Regions from separate parts of the Bacillus stercoris genome, predicted to be linked through region 1. Evidence: predicted binding sites of a transcription regulator. Region 1 holds the regulator's gene; each other region holds the start of a gene.
The links. The regulator Rex, encoded in region 1, represses fermentation and respiration genes when NADH is low (regulators of the CRP and FNR family bind a similar motif). The targets are predictions, from matches to a motif close to TTGTGAAATATTTCACAA.
Positions count from the first base shown of each region.

Region 2: a site for Rex is predicted at 1,155-1,172, ahead of QA442_RS15880 (DUF1641 domain-containing protein). Genes of this name have one in related genera too.
Region 3: a site for Rex is predicted at 1,779-1,796, ahead of QA442_RS02275 (formate/nitrite transporter family protein). Genes of this name have one in related genera too.
Region 4: a site for Rex is predicted at 1,313-1,330, ahead of QA442_RS20825 (L-lactate dehydrogenase). Genes of this name have one in related genera too.

Region 1 is NZ_CP121861.1:3,727,958-3,731,376, forward strand. It holds gene QA442_RS19245 (YdiK family protein) at 1-175, shown strand, start outside; gene tatC (twin-arginine translocase subunit TatC) at 213-977, opposite strand; gene tatAY (sec-independent protein translocase protein TatAY) at 984-1,157, opposite strand; gene QA442_RS19260 (redox-sensing transcriptional repressor Rex) at 1,179-1,826, opposite strand; gene moaC (cyclic pyranopterin monophosphate synthase MoaC) at 1,823-2,335, opposite strand; gene QA442_RS19270 (ABC-F family ATP-binding cassette domain-containing protein) at 2,461-3,419, shown strand, end outside.
Region 2 is NZ_CP121861.1:3,046,679-3,050,097, forward strand. It holds gene QA442_RS15875 (NAD(P)/FAD-dependent oxidoreductase) at 1-598, opposite strand, end outside; gene QA442_RS15880 (DUF1641 domain-containing protein) at 638-1,060, opposite strand; gene QA442_RS15885 (cupin domain-containing protein) at 1,448-1,945, opposite strand; gene QA442_RS15890 (DMT family transporter) at 2,076-3,050, shown strand; gene QA442_RS15895 (ABC transporter ATP-binding protein) at 3,170-3,419, shown strand, end outside.
Region 3 is NZ_CP121861.1:431,479-434,897, reverse strand. It holds gene sacA (sucrose-6-phosphate hydrolase) at 1-161, opposite strand, end outside; gene scrA (PTS system sucrose transporter subunit IIBC) at 158-1,543, opposite strand; gene QA442_RS02275 (formate/nitrite transporter family protein) at 1,844-2,614, shown strand; gene sacT (sac operon transcriptional antiterminator SacT) at 2,654-3,419, opposite strand, start outside.
Region 4 is NZ_CP121861.1:4,039,666-4,043,084, reverse strand. It holds gene amyE (alpha-amylase) at 1-1,198, shown strand, start outside; gene QA442_RS20825 (L-lactate dehydrogenase) at 1,374-2,339, shown strand; gene QA442_RS20820 (L-lactate permease) at 2,371-3,419, shown strand, end outside.

The DNA of each region.
Region 1 (3,419 bases):
TTGGGGAATGATCTACTTTGCCGTAGGGTGCATCTTTACTTATCTTGCCGCAAGCTCGCCAGGCAGCATGTGGTCATTTTACTCCATCCTGCTGATGGTGTTCGCCGCTTACAACATCAGCATTTCTTTTAAGATGTTCGCCTTTTCATTTAAAATCAAAAAGAACCAGAAATAAAGAAAATCCATTTCTCGTATGAGAAATGGATTTTTTATTATTGCCCGGAAGACACGTCCTGATCGGCAGCACTGCTTTTCTGCGCTTTCCGATAAGCGGCCTTCGATATAAGAATACTGATTTCATATAAAATCAAAAGCGGGACAGTGACCATCATATGGGACAGAAGCTCAGGCGGTGTAATCAGGGCAGCTATCACCAGCAGCGTAAAATACGCATACTTTCTGATTTTCGCTAAGAACATCGGTGTCACAATTCCGAGCCTGGTCAAAAACATGAGAATGACCGGCATTTGGAACAGCAGTCCAAACGGAATCGTCAGCTGCAGAAGAAAATGAAAATATTCATTAATTCCGATCACCTGATTGACATTCAAGTCCTGAGAGATCCGCTTCATAAAATCAACAACAAAAGGAAATAAAATATAATATGAAAAAGATAAGCCCGCTAAAAACAGCAAAATAGAGATCGGAATGTAGCTGAGCGTTACTTTGCGCTCCTTCTCATAGAGGCCCGGGCTCACAAATGCCCAAAGCTGATAAAGAATAACCGGCGAGGTCAGGACGATGCCGATGATAAACGCAAACTGCATAAACACATAAAGCGGGTCTGTCAGGTTAAACGCGTTAAGCGTAAGCTGCTTCGCTTCATCTGTTTCTTGCAGATACACAATAATCGGCTTCGCTAAAAAAAATCCAGCAATAAAGAAAACGACAAACGCCAGCGCTACAATCAGCAACCGTTTTCGAAGCTCAGCAATATGCTCCAGCAGCGACATTTGATTCACTTTCATTCGTGTCATCCTAACTTACTGATCTTCTTTCTTTTTTTCCTCTTCATCACTTGTTAATCCTTTAGTAGCGTTTTTGAATTCACGAAGTGTGTCTCCGGCTGCTTTGCCCAATTCAGGCAGCTTTTTGGGACCGAAGATAATCAGAGCAACGATTGCGATAACAGCAAGGCTTCCAGGACCGATCGGCATATTTGGGCTCCTCCTTTCCCTCTATTCGATTTCCTCTAAAACTGAATAATGCTTCAAGAAATAAACCAGTGACTGAAGCTCAACTGCTAAATCTATATGATGAATTCGAATGTGTTCCGGCACATTCAAACGGGCCGGCGTAAAATTAAGGATTCCCTTGATTCCTAACGCAACCAATCTGTCTGTAATGGATTGAGCGGCAACTGCTGGCACTGTAAGAATGGCAACTGATTCATCTTTTACGTGTTGTTCAAGGTCATCAAGGTTATAGACGGGCACGCCGCCTACCTCAGTTCCTATTTTACTCTCATTTATATCAAAAGCCATAGAAATTTTTGTGTTATTATTTTTTGTGAAATTATAGTGAAGAAATGCCGTTCCCAAGTTCCCGACACCAATCAAAATGACATCAGTCATCTCATCCTGATCAAGCGTTTTTCGGAAAAAAGACAGCAAATAATCCACATTATATCCGTATCCTTTTTTGCCAAGAGCTCCAAAATAGGAAAAATCCCTCCGAATCGTGGCAGAATCAACCTTTACGGCATCACTGAGTTCAGCGGATGATACACGCTGTTTTCCTGACGCATGCAGATTCTTTAAAAAGCGATAGTAAAGCGGCAGCCGTTTCGCCGTCGCCTGCGGAATTTTTGATTGATCCTTATTCATTTTTGGTCCTCCAAATTATACTCGGATAGTTCTCTTTTAAAGTCACCGTTTTTCCCGCCTGTCTTCTCAAGCAAGAAAGTAGGACCGATGACCATTCCCTTATCAAGGGCCTTGCACATATCGTAAACGGTAAGAGCGCACACCGATGCAGAAGTGAGCGCTTCCATTTCCACACCTGTACTCCCTTTCGTTTTGACCTGTGCTTTTATATGAAGTATAACTTCTGCTTCTTTTATTTTCCAGTCAAACGATATATCTACCCCGCTCAATGAAAGCGGATGGCACATTGGAATGATATTCGACGTTTGCTTTGCGGCCATAATGCCTGCCACCTGTGCGACAGCCAGTACATCTCCTTTGCCAATATCGTGACTCTGTATTTTCTCGTACACCTCATTCTTCATGTGTACGCTTGAAACAGCCGCCGCAGTACGGACAGTCGAAGATTTTTCGCTGATATCCACCATCTGGGCTCTGCCCTGTTCATTAAAATGAGAAAATCCATTCATATTAAAACGCTCCTTAAACAGATCATACACTATTTTCTTCTCTATGTCTTATATGGCCAATGTATTGTTTGCTGACTTCTGGTTCATAAGCTACACTTAACTTATTATAACAGAGGTGAAATAATATGATGATCTTACAAGTTAATCAGCTGTCCAAATCGTTTGGTGCTGATACTATTTTAAACAATATAAAGCTGGAAGTCAGAAATCGTGATCGCATCGCCATTGTAGGAAGAAATGGCGCCGGAAAATCTACGCTCCTTAAAATTATCGCAGGCCAGCTTTCGTATGAAAAGGGCGAAATTATTAAACCGAAAGATACTACAATGGGATATCTCGCCCAGCATACTGGCTTGGATTCTAAGCTTACCATAAAAGAAGAGCTGCTGACTGTTTTTGACCACTTAAAAGCAATGGAAAAGGAAATGCGGGCTATAGAAGAAAAAATGGCGGCAGCTGACCCGGGTGAATTAGAAAGCATCATGAAAACCTACGACCGCCTTCAGCAGGAATTCAAAGATAAAGGCGGCTATCAATATGAAGCGGATGTCAGATCTGTGCTGCATGGCCTCGGCTTCAGCCATTTTGACGATTCTACACAGGTTCAAAGCCTCAGCGGAGGCCAAAAAACAAGACTGGCTTTAGGTAAGCTTCTGTTAACACAGCCTGATTTACTCATTCTCGATGAGCCGACAAACCATCTGGATATTGATACGCTTACCTGGCTTGAGCATTATTTACAAGGCTATTCAGGCGCCATTCTCATCGTTTCGCATGACCGCTACTTTTTGGACAAAGTGGTAAACCAGGTATACGAGGTATCAAGAGCCGAAAGCAAAAAGTATCACGGCAACTACAGCGCTTATCTCGACCAAAAAGCCGCGCAGTATGAAAAGGATCTTAAACTGTACGAAAAGCAGCAGGACGAAATCGCAAAGCTGCAAGACTTCGTAGACAGAAATCTGGCGAGAGCCTCTACCACCAAAAGGGCGCAAAGCCGCAGAAAGCAGCTTGATCGAATGGAAGTCATGTCAAAACCGCTTGGCGATGAAAAATCCGCAAACTTTCATTTTGATATTACAAA
Region 2 (3,419 bases), 680 kb from region 1:
GACCAGCTTCAACAAGCTTTAATTTGATTTCTTTATGGTCTACGCCGTATTTTTTCGCAAGGTTCGGCATGATGTCAGCAAGCTCACCAACAAGCTCAACACCTGTTAAGCCGCCTCCGCCGATAAGGATTGTTGCGTCTGCTTCGTTTTTCGTTTTAGAGTACTCGCGCACACGATCTTCAACATGCTGGAAGACTTTGTTCGCATCAGCAGCAGATTTCAACACCATGCTGTTTTCTTCAAGACCTGGGATGCCGAAATAAGCCGTTACAGAACCAAGACCTACAACAAGCGCATCGTAAGATAATGTAGAACCGTCACCAAGCGCAACTTCTTTTTTATCAACAGAGAAAGAGTTTACTTCCGCGATTTTAAGATCAATGTCTTTGCCTTTGAAAAGTTTTTCTAATGGCATAGCAACCGCTTTTTCAGACACGTTGCCTGCAGCAAGACGGTGTAATTCCGTAATGATTTGGTGAGTTGGGTATTTGTTTACCACTGTCACGCGTGCTTGTTCTTTTGTGTAATGTTTGCGAACTGTTAGAGCAGAAAGAACTCCGCCATAACCAGCGCCTAGAATGACAATATGTTTTGACATCGTATATCCTCCGTCCTTTATATCAATTTGAATCTGAGATTATTTTTGGTTTTCGCGTTCGTTCATGACTTCAAGGTAGCTGTTAGCAAAACGGAACAGCTTTTGAGCTTGAGGATCTTTCAGCATACGCAGCAGGCCGAAAAGACCAATTGTTTCGTTGCTTGCTTCCGCGCGGTCTTTTGCTTCGATCGCAGTCGCAGCTACTTCTTTCGCTGTTTCTTTTACAGGCTCAAGAATTTCAGTGATCGCACCGACTGTGTCGTTTTTTAACACTTCGTCAGTCGCTACAGACTGAGCGAAATCATAAGACTTCGTTAAAATATTGACTAACTCAGTCAGCTTCGGAAGCTGGTCAACTAAAACAGTCAATGATTCTTGAACTTCTGGCTTTAATAGCTGATCAATAAGATCTTGCTGGCTTTGGCTGACAGACGCATTTGTTTGATCGATTGTTTCTGGCATATCCAATTCTCCTTTACTATAAGCAGTTTGCTGATTTGTTTGGAAAGGGTAGTGCCTCTCCCTGTCTCACGCTTTTAAGGCATAAGAATAAGGATTGTGAATTCATGCACAATCATTTACAAAAATAAATGTTTACTACCCAGTTTTTCATCTTGCCATATTCAGTATTATTTTTATCAAAAAATAAACAATTGAATAAGTCAAAATCCTTTACTCTCTCTGAAAATAGCAAACACAAAAAACTCCAATTCGATTACCTTCTATATGATAACACTTTTTGAACAAAATTTGAACGTGAATTGCTTCGATTATGAAATTAATTTATATGGAGCTCATGTCATAACGTTTCTGTGACACTAGTTATTGACAATCCAGCAATTTCTCCCTTCACTTTACCCATATTTCCAATAAAGGCTCTCTTTTTCCTGTGATCGGATCATTCGCCGGCAACGCCGCCTTCTTTATCTGTTTGACCGCTTCCTCCCACTCATCCGGCTTTCCCGTCTTCATATCATACTGAATGCCTCCGGGATAGGCGCCAAGGACAGTAAAATCGGGACTTGAGCTTAGCTTTTTATGACCGACTCCGGCTGGAATCACGACTGCATCGCCTGTTTTGAAAGGGATGACAGCTCCTTTTTCTCCCCCGAACTGAATGACAGCCTCTCCCCTAACTGCAATCAGGACTTCATGCGTATTGCTGTGATAATGATGGTATGGAAAAACACTTCCTAACCAGCTGTTTGACCAGCCATGCCGGGTGACGATCCGCTCTGCCTGACTGGTATTCTTAATCGCGTTTTGATATACCACGAGCGGATACTCAGGGTGATTCGGAATCCTGCCGTCATCCGGAAAGAAATATGTCTGTGTCTTTGCTTCCATCAATTTCACCTCCCTTTTTTATCTTCCACACATAGCGGTTCGCAAAACATGATGTTTTTCTCACGATTCCATTGATCTGCATGATACCAAATAGTATAGTATAAAAAATAATGCCAGAATGAGGGATACCATGAAAGCTATTGTTATCGGAATTTTAGCTTCACTCTTTTTCGCCGTTACCTTTATATTAAATAGAGCGATGGAGTTATCTGGAGGCAGCTGGCTCTGGAGCTCTTCGCTGCGCTTTATTTTTATGGTGCCGTTTTTATGTGTGATTGTCATCATGAGAGGGACATTCACGCCTCTCGTACAAGAGATGCGGAAAAAGCCGTTCTTTTGGCTCAAATGGAGCTTTGTCGGCTTCGTGCTTTTTTACGCGCCGATCACATTTGCGGCTGCCTACGGTCCGGGATGGCTTATAGCCGGCACCTGGCAAATTACAATTGTAGCCGGTGTGCTCTTGTCTCCTTTGTTTTATGTCAAACAAGATATGCCGGGCGGTCCGCAGCTCGTTCGGCAAAAGATTCCCCTGGTTTCACTTGGCACTTCCGTGATCATCCTGATTGGAGCGGCTCTGATTCAGCTTCAGCATGCAGAATCGCTTTCAGGAAAGATGCTGCTTTTCAGTGTGCTGCCGGTTGTCATTGCGGCTTTTGCCTATCCGTTAGGAAACAGGAGAATGCTCGAGGAATACGGTGGCCGGCTTGATACATTTCAGCGCGTGCTTGGAATGACATTGGCAAGCCTTCCGTTCTGGCTTCTATTAGCAGCTTACGGTTGGTGGTCAGACGGCCTGCCGACAGCGGGGCAAACCGTTCAATCCTTTATCGTTGCCGTCAGCTCAGGCATCATTGCGACGGTTTTATTTTTCTGGGCCACTGATATGGTAAGAGACAATCCGCAAAAACTCGCAGCTGTTGAAGCCACTCAATCCGGTGAAGTGATTTTCGCGCTGCTTGGTGAAATTGTTCTGCTGTCAGGCGTTTTCCCATCTCTATTATCATTTGCCGGTTTGTTCATTATAATAGCGGGGATGATGTTACATACCTTCGCTTCACAGCCGAGAAAACCGAAAAAGAAAGCACAGTCAAATCTGACTGCGTAGCATCTGCAGGAGAATGGGTGAAAGCCTGTTCTCCTTTATTTGTGCTACCAAAAGGAATCTGTTTCACGTTATAGTTAAATATAATGTCAGCCTACTTATATTGAAAGGTGATTATTGTAATGGAAGCAAACGATCAAACACAAAACATACCAGCCATCTCCTTCAGATCAGTCAGAAAAAGCTATAAACAAGATGGACAAACCTATGATGTACTGCGGGATGTCACCGGAGACATTCAACAGGGTGCAATCGTAGCCGTTTTAGGCCCTTCCGGCTCAGGCAAAAGCACCCTCCTTTCCTTGTGTAATTTAATGAGAACGCCTGACAGCGGCGAAGTCAACATATATGGAAAGGAAATCAGAGAATGGA
Region 3 (3,419 bases), 990 kb from region 1:
TAGGTGCCCTTCCAATAAATCACGCCATTCGGATCATTCAGCAGCCCAACCGGCGGCATGATGTGAAAATGCTGGCGATGCGGATCGCTGTCAGCGATAGGCTCTTTTTTCTCCACCTCTTCATAAGCCCGGCGACGAAGCTCCTGATCATGTGCTGTCATTTTTTTCTCCCCTCATCCTCATTAATCTTCATGACAAATGCTGCAATGAACGCTGACACTGCCGCAATGACCATTCCAATCAGATAGTTGATCAAGTTGCCCATGCCAAACGGTGCAGCAATGGCGATCATCGGAATACCCGTTAACCCATAAGCGTTTGCAGCAACATGAGTAAAGACGACATAAGCACCGCCCAATGCGCCTCCGATCATCGCGGCGATAAACGGTTTTCGGTAGCGAAGGTTAACTCCGAATATGACGGGCTCAGTAATGCCGAGAAAGGCGGAAAATGCTGCCGGAAGCGCGATTTCTTTTGTCTTTGCTTTTTTGGCCATAAAGAAGACGGCAAGGCCAGCCCCGCCTTGTGCGACATTCGCCATTGACCAGATCGGCAGCAAGTAGTTTTTGCCTATATCTGCAATTAGCCCCGCCTCAATCGCATGGAAGCTGTGATGAACACCTGTCAGTACGATGAGTGAATACGTGCCCCCGAAAATCAAACCTGCAACAAAACCGGCATGGTCATACACATAAGTTAAAGCAACCGTAATCCCGGAGCCAAGGGCTCTTCCCAGAGGGCCAATCGCGATAAAAGCAACAAACCCGGTGACGATTACAGTAACAAAAGGTGTAACAAGCAAATCCACCGCATGCGGAACCACTTTTCTTGTCCATTTCTCTACCTTGCTCATTACATAAACCGCCAGCAGAACAGGGATGACAGTTCCCTGATAACCTAGAAGCGCGATATCCAATCCGAAAAGATGCATATAATCAGGTGTCGCTTCAGCCAAACCCCATGGATTCAGAAGGTTTGGATGAATCATGATTCCCCCAATGACCGCTCCCAAGTATGGGTTGCTGCCAAATTCTTTTGAAGCGCTTACTCCAATTAGAATAGGCAAGAAAATGAATGCTGCACTTGAAAACATATCAAGCAGCTGAAAAACCGCAGAATCCTTGCTCATCCAATGAAACGCATTGATCATACCCAGCAATCCCATTAATAGGCCGCTGGCTACAATAGCCGGGATAATTGGGACAAAAATATTAGAAAGCGTTTTCGCAAATCTCGCAGCGGGATTCAGCTTTTCTTTTGCCGCATCCTGATGATTGACGTGTTCCTCACGCTCAATATCAGCTTCTTTAGAAAAAACATCGAATACTTTATTCACAAGGCCTGTTCCGAAAATGATCTGGTACTGGCCAGAGCTGCTGAAGGCCCCTTTGACACCATCAAGCTCTTCAACCTGTGCTTGATCTATCTTTGATTCATCTTTCATCACTAAACGCAGTCTTGTTGCACAATGAGCCGCGCTGATAATGTTATCTTTCCCTCCGAGAAGCTCAATGAGGCGTTTTGCAGTCTCTTTGTAATCCATCTGTTTCTCCCCCTTTTATTTAAACAAAAAAGACCTAAAATTCGCCAACGAATAAAGGACACAGTGATCCTTTTTTCATTTCGCAAATTTTAGGTCTTGCCTGCTTTACCAGTCACAATCCCGCTTATTCAGATTGAGAATACGCTTTCATCATAAAACATGACAGCGTTTTCGTCAACTACTTTTTAGTTAAATAGTTTGATAAAACATGTAGACAAAAATTCGTAAAAAATATTTGTGAAATAGTTCACAATATCATGCTATACTATGCTCAATCATGATAGAAAGCAGGAAAAGACCATGGAAACTCAAGCATTGCAAAAGGTTGAACAGTACGCTTTGAAAAAACAAAACATATTCGCTTCAAGCAAAATCCGTTATGTGCTTCGGTCCATTTTGGCCAGTATGTTTATTGGTTTTGGCATTACAGCAGCAAGTAAAACCGGCAGTTATTTCTATATGGCTGATTCTCCATTTGCCTTTCCGGCAGCCGCTGTCACTTTCGGGGCCGCTATTGTGCTGATCGCTTACGGAGGCGGAGATTTATTTACCGGCAATACCTTTTATTTCACCTATACCGCGCTCCGAAAAAAACTCCGCTGGCGCGATACCCTGTACTTGTGGATATCAAGCTATGCCGGCAATTTAATCGGCGCCATTTTGTTTGCCATCCTGATCAGTGCGACAGGGCTTTTTGAGGAGTCTTCCGTACATTCCTTTTTGATTCATCTGGCAGAACACAAAATGGAGCCGCCGGCTTCCGAGCTGTTTTTCAGAGGATTTCTGTGCAATTGGCTTGTCTGCCTCGCCTTTTTCATTCCAATGGCTCTCAAAGGGGAAGGAGCAAAGCTCTTTACCATGATGCTTTTCGTTTTCTGCTTCTTTATTTCCGGCTTTGAACACAGCATTGCCAATATGTGCACATTCGCCATCTCACTTTTGGTCGAGCACCCTGATACAGTGACACTGATGGGAGCAGTCCGAAACTTAATTCCCGTTACGCTCGGGAATCTGACCGCGGGAATGGTCATGATGGGCTGGATGTACTACACACTCAATCCTGATCAATAAAAAAAACTTCCAGAGATCACTCCCTGCAAGTCAAAGCGGTTATTCCGAGAGATCTTGAAGACGCTGGACATGCAGCGTGATATAGCCGGCCTCGGATTCCGGCAACTGTAATTGATATTCATTTTTCAAAAACTCCGCCAGCTCCAGCGCACATTGATAGGCAAATGAATACTTTTTTTGGATGAAATAAAGCATCTCCTCGTCCATATGATGGAGCGCTTCATTTGATTCCAACCGGCTGACCGCGTATCGCAAATGCGTGACAAGGCGTTGATAGGAAATGCTGTTTTCATCCACCTTTCGATTAAAGTATTGTTCTATTTTCTCTATCATTTCTTTGATCATGGTCGTATGCTTCAGCGCTGAATACATGCTCTCCGCATCCATCTTGGCCGTATGGATGTGAAGGGCAATATAACCCGCTTCATCTTCAGGCAGAGACACGCCCAATGTCTCTTTTACATGTCCGATCGCCCATAGGCCGATCTCGTATTCTTTTTTATAGAGCGCTTTTATCTCATGCAGCAATTTATTCTGCACAAGCAGCCCATTTTGAACCCTTTCGATCGCAAAGGATAAATGGTCAGAAAGCGCGATATGAATGTGGTCGCTCAGCGGCGCCGCGAGCTCCCCTTCCGCATAGCTGATGATATCTTCAGCTATCTCTATATGCTCCTCCGGCAGTGTTTGCAGGATTTGTTTGAATTTTTCATTCTCGTCGCGCACGACAAAGATTTTTTCCACTTTATTCATAGGGATGAGATCATTTTTCTTTTTTTGAAAAGCGATTCCAGGTCCCATCACG
Region 4 (3,419 bases), 310 kb from region 1:
TGCGAATTATATGAATGTGACAGCGTCTAACTATGGGCATTCCATAAGGTCCGCTTTAAAGAACCATAATCTGAGTGTATCGAATCTCTCCCACTATGCCTCTGATGTGTCTGCGGACAAGTTAGTGACATGGGTGGAGTCACATGATACGTATGCCAATGATGATGAAGAGTCCACATGGATGAGTGATGACGATATCCGTTTAGGCTGGGCAGTGATTGGTTCGCGCTCAGGAAGCACGCCTCTTTTCTTTTCCAGGCCTGAGGGCGGCGGAAATGGTGTAAGATTTCCAGGGAAAAGTCAAATAGGAGATCGCGGGAGCGCCTTATTTAAAGATCAGGCGATCACTGCGGTCAATCAATTTCACAATGAAATGGCCGGGCAGCCTGAGGAACTCTCAAATCCGAATGGGAACAATCAAATATTTATGAATCAGCGCGGCTCAAAAGGTGTTGTGCTGGCAAATGCAGGTTCCTCTTCTGTCAGCATAAATGCTCCAACGAAATTACCTGATGGCAGCTATGATAATAAAGCCGGGACCGGTTCATTTCAAGTCAGGGACAGTAAACTGACAGGCACGATCAATGCCAGATCTGTGGCTGTGCTTTATCCTGACGATATTGCAAATGCGCCTCAAGTTTTCCTTGAGAATTACAAAGCAGGCGTAACACATTCTTTCAATGATCAACTGACGATTACCCTGCGTGCAGATGCGAACACAACAAAAGCTGTTTATCAAATCAATAATGGACAAGAGACAGCGTTTAAAGATGGAGATCAATTCACAATCGGAAAAGAAGATCCATTTGGCAAAACATACACCATCATGTTAAAAGGAACGAACAGTGATGGTGTAACGAGGACCGAGGAGTACAGTTTTGTTAAAAGAGATCCAGCTTCGGCCAAAACCATCGGCTATCAAAATCCGAATCATTGGAGTCAGGTAAATGCTTATATCTATAAACAGGATGGGGGCGGGGCAACTGAATTGACCGGATCTTGGCCTGGAAAACCAATGACTAAAAATGCAGACGGAATTTACACGCTGACGCTGCCTGCGGATACGGATACAACCAACGCCAAAGTGATTTTTAATAATGGCAGTGCCCAAGTGCCTGGCCAGAATCAGCCTGGCTTTGATTACGTGCAAAATGGTTTATATAATGACGCGGGCTTAAGCGGTTCTCTTCCTTATTGAGAACAAGGCTGACGGGTTATAGTGAAAGAAACCATCATAGATGGTTTCTTTTTTGTTCATAAATCAGACAAAACTTTTCTCTTGCAAAAGTTTGTGAAGTATTGCACAATATAAATGTGAAATACTTCACAAATAAAAAGACATCAAAGAGAAACATACCCTGGAAGGATGATTAATGATGAACAAACATGTAAATAAAGTAGCTTTAATCGGAGCGGGTTTTGTTGGAAGCAGTTATGCATTTGCGTTAATTAACCAAGGGATCACAGATGAGCTTGTGGTCATTGATCTAAATAAAGAAAAAGCAATGGGCGATGTAATGGATTTAAACCACGGAAAGGCGTTTGCGCCGCAACCGGTCAAAACATCTTTCGGAACATATGAAGACTGCAAGGATGCTGATATTGTCTGCATTTGCGCCGGAGCAAACCAAAAACCTGGTGAGACACGCCTTGAATTAGTAGAAAAGAACTTAAAGATTTTCAAAGGCATTGTCGGTGAAGTTATGGCAAGCGGATTTGACGGCATTTTCTTAATCGCGACAAATCCGGTTGATATCCTGACTTACGCGACATGGAAATTCAGCGGCCTGCCAAAAGAGCGGGTGATCGGAAGCGGCACAACACTAGATTCTGCGAGATTCCGTTACATGCTGAGCGAATACTTTGGCGCAGCGCCTCAAAATGTGCACGCGCATATTATCGGAGAGCACGGCGACACTGAGCTTCCTGTTTGGAGCCACGCGAATGTCGGCGGTGTGCCGGTCAGTGAACTCGTTGAGAAAAACGATGCGTACAAACAAGAGGAGCTTGACCAAATTGTAGATGACGTGAAAAACGCAGCTTACCATATCATTGAGAAAAAAGGCGCGACTTATTATGGCGTTGCGATGAGTCTTGCCCGCATTACAAAAGCGATTCTTCATAATGAAAACAGCATATTAACTGTCAGCACATATGTGGACGGGCAATACGGTGCAGATGACGTGTACATCGGTGTTCCAGCTGTCGTGAACCGCGGAGGGATCGCTGGTATCACTGAGCTGAACTTGAATGAGAAAGAAAAAGAACAGTTCCTTCACAGCGCCGGCGTCCTTAAAAACATTTTAAAGCCTCATTTTGCAGAACAAAAAGTCAACTAACCGCAACTTTAGAGTAAAGGGCTGATTGTCAATGTGGGAGCAGTTGTATGATCCGTTTGGAAACGAGTATGTGAGCGCACTTGTGGCGCTCACTCCGATTCTCTTTTTTCTTTTGGCTTTAACTGTTTTGAAAATGAAAGGCATACTTGCGGCGTTTCTTACTCTAGCCGTCAGTTTCTTCGTCTCCGTTTTGGCATTTCACATGCCGGTTGAAAAAGCGATTTCTTCTGTTTTGCTAGGAATCGGGAGCGGGCTGTGGCCCATTGGCTACATCGTCCTGATGGCGGTGTGGCTGTATAAAATCGCAGTGAAAACCGGGAAATTTACTATTATTCGGTCCAGCATTGCCGGCATTTCGCCTGACCAACGATTACAGCTATTATTAATTGGCTTTTGTTTTAACGCGTTTTTGGAAGGCGCGGCCGGTTTTGGTGTTCCGATTGCGATCAGCGCGGCGCTGCTCGTCGAACTTGGTTTTAAACCGTTAAAAGCGGCAGCGCTCTGCTTGATCGCAAACGCAGCTTCCGGAGCCTTTGGGGCAATCGGGATTCCTGTCATCACAGGGGCGCAGATTGGTGATTTGTCTGCTCTTGAGCTGTCACGGACATTGATGTGGACACTGCCGATGATCTCATTTTTCATACCGTTTCTGCTTGTATTCCTATTAGATCGAATGAAAGGAATCAAACAGACATGGCCTGCCCTTCTGGTTGTGAGCGGTGGGTATACAGCGGTTCAGACACTGACAATGGCAGTGCTCGGGCCGGAATTAGCCAACATTTTGGCGGCCTTGTTCAGCATGGGCGGGCTTGCCCTCTTCCTCCGCAAATGGCAGCCGAAAGAGATTTATAGGGAGGAAGGAGCCGGCGATGCTGGTGAGCAAAAGACATACCGTGCCGCTGACATTGCGAAAGCGTGGTCACCTTTCTACATTTTAACTGCGGCAATCACCATCTGGAGCCTTCCCGCCTTCAAAGCGCTTTTCCAAGAAGGCGGACTGTTATATCAAACAACGCTCCTGTTCAAAATGCCTTTTCTGCACCAGCAAATTATGAAAATGCCGCCGATTGCGCCATCTGC